Regions from separate parts of the Mesorhizobium sp. M0019 genome, predicted to be linked through region 2. Evidence: predicted binding sites of a transcription regulator. Region 2 holds the regulator's gene; each other region holds the start of a gene.
What was found. Region 2 encodes LexA, which represses DNA repair genes until DNA is damaged. Its sites were predicted from a motif close to TGTTCNNNNTGTGTTCNG; they were not measured.
Positions count from the first base shown of each region.

Region 1: the regulator LexA is predicted to act here: its motif matches at 1,032-1,049, upstream of dinB (DNA polymerase IV).
Region 3: the regulator LexA is predicted to act here: its motif matches at 1,061-1,078, upstream of recA (recombinase RecA).
Region 4: the regulator LexA is predicted to act here: its motif matches at 959-976, upstream of parE (DNA topoisomerase IV subunit B).

Region 1 covers NZ_JAMYVK010000065.1:28,104-30,306, reverse strand. The annotation lists gene NKK47_RS31115 (hypothetical protein) at 1-409, opposite strand, end outside; gene NKK47_RS31110 (GNAT family N-acetyltransferase) at 529-987, shown strand; gene dinB (DNA polymerase IV) at 1,102-2,203, shown strand, end outside.
Region 2 covers NZ_JAMYVK010000002.1:183,243-185,445, forward strand. The annotation lists gene NKK47_RS03015 (ComEC/Rec2 family competence protein) at 1-575, shown strand, start outside; gene lexA (transcriptional repressor LexA) at 569-1,303, opposite strand; gene kynU (kynureninase) at 1,750-2,203, shown strand, end outside.
Region 3 covers NZ_JAMYVK010000007.1:138,475-140,677, reverse strand. The annotation lists gene recA (recombinase RecA) at 1-936, opposite strand, end outside; gene NKK47_RS07980 (PfkB family carbohydrate kinase) at 1,214-2,137, shown strand; gene NKK47_RS07975 (TfoX/Sxy family protein) at 2,172-2,203, opposite strand, start outside.
Region 4 covers NZ_JAMYVK010000020.1:94,855-97,057, reverse strand. The annotation lists gene NKK47_RS16525 (GGDEF domain-containing protein) at 1-772, opposite strand, end outside; gene parE (DNA topoisomerase IV subunit B) at 1,047-2,203, shown strand, end outside.

The DNA.
Region 1 (2,203 bases), on a different contig from region 2:
CTCTGGAGTCTGAAGCGAAAAACTCGACGACAAACCTTCGGTTCGCAAACTGCCATTGCAGTTTTGCCTCATAAATCTCCTTGAGAACCGAGCCGAGAAACACGAGTTTGTCGCGAGAGATGTCGGCGGCGCCGAAGGCGTGAATGTCGGCAATGTGCAGGTGGTTCATAACCGCTTCCACGCACTGTCGTGTGGCGTTGGGGTCTCGTTCAAAGCTTCGCAGGCCTTCCTCGCTAAACCCTTCCATCAAAACGTAGCGTTCGAACGTCACGAATTTCGGCCAGAAAATGGTGCTGTATCCCACAGCAAGCGCGAATCGGCCCTCGCACCCGACCCAGCTTTGTAGATCGATGCCGGACCCATTGTTCCAGGCTGCCAATTCAGCCTTCATGCTGGCTGGAACATCCATTTCGTAGCCTCCCGATCTCGCCTGTCATAGGTCTTTCAACGGCTGCTTTCCAGTAGACCGGCAAAGTTGCATCCCTTCACGCTTGTCGTCCCCAAATCCGCGCCGTATGTCTCCACGCGATGAGCGAGATCAAATTCCGTCGCGCGCAAGCGCCCGACCTGCCGGCGATTGTTGCAATGCTTGCCGACGACGTGCTCGGCGCGAACCGGGAAGACCCGTCCACGCCGCTCGCGCCATCCTACCTCGATGCCTTCAGCGCAATCGATACCGATCCCAACCAGTTGCTGGTCGTGGCCGTCGAGGCCGGGCAAGTGGTCGGAACGCTGCAGCTCAGCTTCCTTCCAGGCATTTCGAGAAAAGGCGCCTGGCGCGGCCAGATCGAAGGCGTTCGCGTCGCCCGGCAATGGCGCTCTCGCGGCGTCGGCAAGCTGATGATCGAATGGGCGATTGAAACATGCCGTTCGCGCAATTGCAGCTTCGTCCAGCTCACCACGGACAAAGGTCGACGGGAGGCGCACGCTTTTTACGAGCGCCTCGGCTTCACCGCCAGTCATCTCGGCTACAAGATGGCGCTGTAGATCATCGGCGGCAGCCTCCGCGCTGCTTGACAATCCACCCATATTGTTCTCTTTATGTTCTCATAACAACTCGAGACAATGCGGCGTTCGAACCGCCGCGGGCGAACGGGCCGGATGGAAGCCAACATCCTCCACGCGGATCTGGATGCCTTCTATGCCTCGGTCGAACAATTGCTCGACCCGGCCTTGCGCGGCAAGCCGATTGCCGTCGGCGGCGGGGTAGTGCTGGCTGCTTCGTATGAAGCCAAGGCGTTCGGCGTGCGCGGCGGTATGCCGGGACGGCGGGCGCGGGAACTCTGCCCGCAACTCATCTTCGTCGGCGGCCATTTCAAGGACTATCAGCGGCTGGGCGATGCGGCAATCAAGGTGCTCGGCGATTTCACGCCGGTGGTCGAGCGGATTTCGATCGACGAGGCCTTTGCCGACGTCGCCGGCTGCACCCATTTGTTCGGCTCGCCGGCCGAGATCGCCGGCAAGATCCGCCGCCGCGTGCGGGCCGAGCTCGGCCTGCCGATCTCGGTCGGCGTAGCCCGCACCAAGCATCTGGCCAAGATCGCCTCACAGGTTGCAAAACCGGACGGGCTGGTGGTGGTCGATCCGCGCCACGAACTGGAGTTCCTGCACCACCTGCCGGTCGAGCTGATGTGGGGCGTCGGCCCGGTCACCAGGCAGCGGCTGGCCGGCATCGGCGTCAACACCATCGGCGAGCTGGCGAAGACCAATGGTGGGGCGCTTGAGCGCCTGCTCGGGCCGGCGGCGGGAGAGAAACTCAACGCGCTGGCGTGGAACCGCGATCCGCGCAAGCTCGAGACGCAGCGCCGGGCGCGCTCGGCCGGCGCGCAATCGGCGCTCGGCCAGAAACCCGCCGAGGAGCAGGTCTTCGTGCCGGCTTTGCTGCATCTGGCCGACAGGGTCGCCACAAGATTGCGGGCGAAATCCCGGCCCGGCCGCACGGTGACGGTTCGCGTCCGCTTTGCCGATTTGCGCTCGGTGACGCGCTCGATCACGCTCGACCAGCCGATTTCGGCAACCGCCATGCTGGCCGAAATCGCCGCGGCGCTGGTGCGCAAGGTGCTCATGGACCATCCGCACGAAAAAACCATCTCGCTGCTGGCGATCGCCGTCTCGCATCTGGAGCAGCATGCCGGCCTGCAACTGGAACTGCCGCTCGGGCTCGACGACGACCGCCGTCGCCCCGGCACCAGGCAGGGCGCGG
Region 2 (2,203 bases):
TCTCGGAGGACGCACGGCTGGTCGCGCTGCCGATCGGCAGCGGTGAACTCGCGGTCAACCGGGCACGCCCGAATGAGTTCACCATCGACAACTGGAAACGCGCGCTCACATCAGAGGCTATCGTCGCGCCGGAAACACCTGGAAAGAACGACCCGCAATTCGACATTGCCGATCCGGCCGACCTACCGCCGGGCATGCCGTTCATTTGCACGGACGGCCTCTGCCTTGCCAGGCATCCATCCGGCGCGATCATCGCGCAAGCCAAGGACCGCGATACTGCGCGGCCAGCCTGCGCCTTTGCCAGCTTGATCGTCATCGACGACGCCACCGCCCATAACCCCTGCTACTACGACCGGCTGGTCCTCGTCGTCACCAAACGGCAACTGGCGCGCGCGGGAAGTGCCGCCGTCTACTTCGATCCACAAGCGGCAACGCGCGCCGAAATCCGTTTCGCGGTCGAAAAATCATACCGGCCCTGGCACGTGCAGCGGAAATTTTCACGCGCGACGCGCGGCCTGCCCCCATACCGCAGGGCCGACAATCCAAAAGCCGGCGCCAAGGGCGCAACTCAGTAGCGGCGGATCAGCCCAACGAGCTTGCCCTGCACCTTGACCCTGTCTGGTCCGAAGATGCGCGTCTCGTAGGCTGGATTGGCGGCTTCCAGGGCGATCGAGGCGCCCTTGCGGCGGAACCGCTTCAGCGTCGCTTCCTCCTCGTCGACCAGTGCCACCACGATCTCACCGGGGCTCGCCGTATCGGCATTGCGGATGATCACCGTGTCGCCGTCGAAAATGCCGGCCTCGATCATCGAGTCGCCTTTGACCTCGAGCGCATAATGCTCGCCGCCCATGATCATATCCGGCGGCACCGAAATCGAATGCGTCTGGTGCTGGATGGCGTCGATCGGCACACCGGCGGCGATGCGGCCCATCACCGGGATCGAAACGGCGGCGACGACATCGTCGTCATTTCCGGCTGCGGGCACGCGCGACGATGTCGGCTTGCCTTGCCGAGGACCGCCTTGCCCAAGACTGCCCTGGATGACACTCGGCGAGAACTTGCGTGCCGCATTGAGGCCGGGGGCGATCGAGTCAGGCAGGCGCAGCACCTCCAGCGCACGGGCCCGGTTGGGCAAACGGCGAATGAAGCCGCGCTCCTCCAGCGCCGTAATCAGCCGGTGGATTCCGGATTTGGAAGCCAGGTCGAGCGCTTCCTTCATCTCGTCGAAGGAAGGCGGGATACCGCTTTCCTTCAACCTTTCGTGGATGAACATAAGCAGTTCGTGTTGTTTGCGTGTCAGCATAGCGACCCCCAACAGAATCAGAAAAACAAACCCAGAACAAACACTATCTGTTCCAGTTGTGTTCCGCAACTGTTTAAAGTTTAATGAATGCGTTAAGGCTCGGGAAACAAACGACGTCCCCTACCGGCGTACCGCATTTTCATCGCCGCGAGCCTCATCGCCTTGATTCTGCTTTCGTTTGCGCCCTTCTGGCCTCCTAGAAGGCGGCACTGGCATCGGCCGTCGGTTGGTAAAAGGCACGGAATTGAACCGTATCGACTGTGCGGTTTGGTCAATGCACCGTGAACGAAACGAACTCAAAACGCCAACCTCGGGTTAAGTCCCGGTTTCCATCGCCTGGTCAGGCTGCTTCTCGCCGCTGGAGCCTTGCTGCGCGCAACCAGGTAATGGAAGAACAGTCGACGCGTGTCCGGCCTTGCGTTGGATCTTGGGGGAGCAGACAAATCATGACAGGAATTCCCGATCTCGTGGCCATAAAGGCGATGGATGCCGCGGATCCGCTGCGCGCGATGCGCGACCGCTTTGTGTTGCCGCAAGGAGTGATCTATCTCGACGGCAATTCGCTAGGAGCTGCTTCACGTGCCGCTTTCGATGAACTCCACAAGGCCGCGACCGAAGAATGGTCGCATGATCTCATCCGCGCATGGAACACGGCCGGCTGGTTCAACATGCCGCTTGAACTTGGCGACCAGCTCGGGCGCCTGATCGGTGCCGCGGCCGGCCAGACGGTGGTCTGCGACACGACATCGGTCAACATCTACAAGCTGCTGCACGCCGCCATGGCCATGCGACCGGAGCGGCAGGTCATCGTCGCCGAGGGCGATAGTTTTCCGACGGACCTCTACATGGCTGAGGGTGTGGTTTCGACGCGAAAAGATACGCTGCTGCGCCTCTCGGGGG
Region 3 (2,203 bases), on a different contig from region 2:
GCCCTGGCCAAGACGCTGCGAATTGTAGGAGAACCAGGCGCCCGACTTTTCGACCACGCCCGCCTTGACGCCGAGATCGACCAGCTCGCCGGTCTTGGAGACGCCCTCGCCATACATGATGTCGAACTCGACCACCTTGAAGGGCGGCGCCAGCTTGTTCTTGACGACCTTGACGCGGGTCTGGTTGCCGACGACCTCGTCGCGATCCTTGACCGAGCCGATGCGGCGGATGTCGAGGCGGACCGAGGCATAGAATTTCAGCGCATTGCCGCCGGTCGTCGTCTCGGGCGAACCGAACATGACGCCGATCTTCATGCGGATCTGGTTGATGAAGATGACCATGGTGTTGGAGCGCGAGATCGAGGCGGTCAGCTTGCGCAGCGCCTGGCTCATCAGGCGGGCCTGCAGGCCGGGCAGCGAATCGCCCATCTCGCCTTCGATTTCCGCCCGCGGCGTCAACGCCGCCACCGAATCGACCACCAGCACGTCGATGGCGCCGGAGCGCACCAGCGTGTCGCAGATCTCCAGCGCCTGCTCGCCGGTATCGGGCTGCGAGATCAAAAGGTTTTCGAGATCGACGCCGAGCTTGCGGGCATAGACCGGGTCGAGCGCGTGCTCGGCATCGACGAAGGCGCAGATGCCGCCCTTCTTCTGGGCTTCGGCCACCGTGTGCAGCGCCAGCGTCGTCTTGCCCGAGCTTTCCGGCCCGTAGATCTCGACGATGCGGCCGCGCGGCAGGCCGCCGACGCCAAGCGCGATGTCCAGTCCAAGCGAGCCGGTCGGCACCGTTTCGATCTCGACGACCTGCTCGTTCGCGCCGAGCCGCATGATCGAGCCCTTGCCGAAGGCACGCTCGATTTGCGACAGCGCCGCATCCAGAGCCTTTGATTTGTCCACCGCTTTGTCCTCTACAAGCCGCAAAGAATTCTGAGCCATGATACATCACCCCGTGGTCGTCAATGGAGGCCGGACAATCCCGCAATCCTTAAAAGAATGTACCTCATTTGTTCTCATTTGTCAATGAGCACCAAGGGTTTGAAAAATAACGCATATCCCTATTTGTTCTATTTTTGTTTCGCAATTATTGCTTCCGATGTGTCTCGCCTCGCATGCGGCGCCGTTGCCGTCACCAACCGAATCGGACCCGCGATTGCAGGGTTCCGCCCGGCGACCTAGTCTCCCCCGGGCAACAGCTAAAGGGCATTTTGACGGCATGATCAAATCCCCGACGATCCTGGCCGTGGGCGGCGCCTATATCGAGCGGCGCGGCCGGGTTGCCGGCGCCTTCGTGCCGGCCGCTTCCAACCCCGGCACGATGCGCGAGCATGTCGGCGGTGCCGTCTTCAACGCCTTGCGCTGTGCGGTGCGACGCGGCGCCTCGGCCTCGCTGCTTTCGGTGCGCGGCGGCGATGCCCTTGGCGACACGGTTTTACGCGCCGTCACCGAGGCCGGCATTGCCGACCTGTCGGCGGTGTTCCTCGACCGAGCAACGCCAAGCCATACGATGCTGATCGATAGCGACGGCGGGCTGATCGCCGGCCTTGCCGACATGGTGCTCTACGAGCTGGCGCTTCCCAAGCAGATCCGCCGCGCCAAGGTGCGGGAAGCGATCGGTTCGGCCGACGCGGTGCTGTGCGACGCCAACCTGCCGTCGACCGCGCTGGGGCGGCTGGCGGCACTCGCCGCCGACAAGCCGGTGTTTGCGCTTGCGGTCTCGCCCAATAAGGCGGCGCGGCTGATGCCGGTGCTCGACCGTCTGGCGCTGGCCTTCATGAACCGGCAGGAGGCCGGCGTGCTCGCCGGCGTCCAAATCGATCAAGGCATCGTCGACGGCCTGAGACGCGCCGGGCTGAAAAGCGGCGTGATCACCGCCGGCGACGAACCAGTGCTCGGTTTCGACGAATTGAGCGCGTTCTCGATCTCGCCACCGCCGCTACAAAAGCGGACCGATGCTGCCGGCGCCGGCGACGCATTGGCCGGTGCGACGATCGCCGCCCTGCTGCGCGGCCTGCAGCTGCGCGCAGCGCTGCGGGAAGGCGTTGCCGCAGCTATGCTCGTCGTCGAGCGCGCCGCCTTCACCAGCGCCAGCTTTGCCGAGGCGCTGGCGCTTGTGCCCGAAGCGCGGGACCTGGCGTGAAGTGCGGCCCGGAATTGCCGAAACATGACGCAGCCTATTTTCCGGCGCGCCGTCCTGCCTCGTAGG
Region 4 (2,203 bases), on a different contig from region 2:
TCTTGAAATGGTCGAGGTCGAACATGGCAACGGACATGAACGGACCGAAGACCCGCTCGCCGTAGAGTGCCGTCAACGCCCGCCGATTCATCAGCCCGGTCAATGGATCGGTCATCGTCTCGGCCTTCAATTCGATCTGCGCCTGCAAATGGTGCAGGGAGAGCGTCAATGCGCCGAGCCCGGTCATGCAGGCGACGGCCACGACGGAATTCACCCGCTCGGCCCAATTGTCGGGCGCAACACCCAGCACCCATTGGCCCTTGACCAGCAGGACCGCGCCGCAAAGTCCGAACGACAGGGCACAGACGCCGCTCAGGAACGAGACGACCAGCAATATCCGGCGATCGTGACCACCCTCAATCCAGAACATCGCCCCGATGAGCGAGAGCAGCGCCGTTACCGTTGCGTAGGTGACAATAAAGCCGACACCATCAAATCCGAGATACGTCGCGCCTGTGCAAACAGCCATCGCAACCAAGGTCGGCAAGATGGCGCGCCTGTAGTCGCCTATGCCGAGATATTGCATGGCCGACAGGCAGATAATCAGGAAACCGAGGCTGAGAAGCGCAAGCACGATCTGGCAAAGCCAGGCGCTTGGATCCCTGGTGTAATGCCAGAACAACACGACATGTGCGACCAGCACGAGAATGCCGCACGCCACCGTCAGCACAAAGCGTGCCTGTGGCGCGGTGAACCAGATCGCAAACATGGTGATGCTAAGGCCCGTGCCCGACAGCGCCGCCGCGAGCAGGAGCGAACTGTAATCCAACATGCTTAAGCGACAGCCTCTTGAGGGTTCCGCTGCATTCTAGGTCAGCGACAGTCCGCAAATACCGTTTTTTCAGCCAATCTTGCGGCGTAACCTTCGGACAGGGTTTACAAAGCGTCGATGCTCCAGGCTTCGACCCCATTTCCGCCGCTTGGTTGTCGAATGGTTTTGCAGTAAGAGGCCCTATCCTCGAACGTAACAGGAACCTCCGTCGCCTGCCCGCGAAAAGCGTGGCAGTATCGGGTGGTGATTCGCAGCATCGGAATCCAGGACCGGCATGGACGACAATAACGATCTTTTCGCCAAATTGGACAAGCAGCCGCAACCGGCTCGCGCCGCCGCGCGCCCGGCCGACCCGCTGGTGCAGGCGGCGAAGCGGCCGGCGCCCCGCGACGCCAGCGAGAGCTACAGTGCCGCCGATATCGAAGTGCTGGAGGGGCTGGAGCCGGTGCGCCGCCGCCCGGGCATGTACATTGGCGGCACCGACGACAAGGCGATGCACCATCTGTTCGCCGAGGTCATCGACAATTCGATGGACGAGGCGGTCGCCGGCCATGCGACCTTCATCGATGTCGAGCTTTCCGCCGACGGATACCTGTCCGTAACCGACAACGGCCGCGGCATTCCGGTCGATCCGCACCCGAAATTCAAGAAGCCGGCGCTCGAACTCATCATGACGACGCTGCATTCAGGCGGCAAGTTCGACAGCAAGGTTTACGAGACGTCCGGCGGCCTGCACGGTGTGGGCGTTTCCGTGGTCAACGCGCTGTCCGACCATCTCGAGGTCGAGGTCGCGATTGGGCGCAAGCTCTATCGCCAGCGCTTCTCGCGAGGCGTTCCGGTGACCGGCCTGGAGCAGCTCGGCGAGGTGCACAACCGCCGCGGCACGAAGATCCGCTTCCATCCAGACGAGCAGATTTTCGGCAAGGGTGCTGCTTTCGAGCCGGCGCGGCTCTACCGCATGGCGCGGTCAAAGGCCTATCTGTTCGGCGGTGTCGAAATCCGCTGGACCTGCGATCCGTCGCTGATCAAGGAAAAGGACACGACGCCGGCCAAGGCAGAATTCCATTTTCCGGGCGGCCTCAAGGACTATCTGAAAGCCTCGCTCGGCGACGAATTCCAGGTGACCCGTGAAATGTTTGCCGGCAAGAGCGAGAAGCAGGGCGGCCACGGTTCGCTCGAATGGGCGGTGACCTGGTTCGGCGGCGACGGTTTTATCAATTCCTATTGCAACACCATTCCGACCGCCGAAGGCGGCACGCATGAGGCCGGCTTCCGCAACGTCCTGACGCGCGGCTTGCGCGCTTATGCCGACCTGGTCGGCAACAAGCGCGCTTCGATCGTCACTTCCGAGGATGTGATGATCTCGGCGGCGGGCATGCTGTCGGTGTTCATCCGCGAACCGGAATTCGTCGGCCAGACCAAGGACAGGCT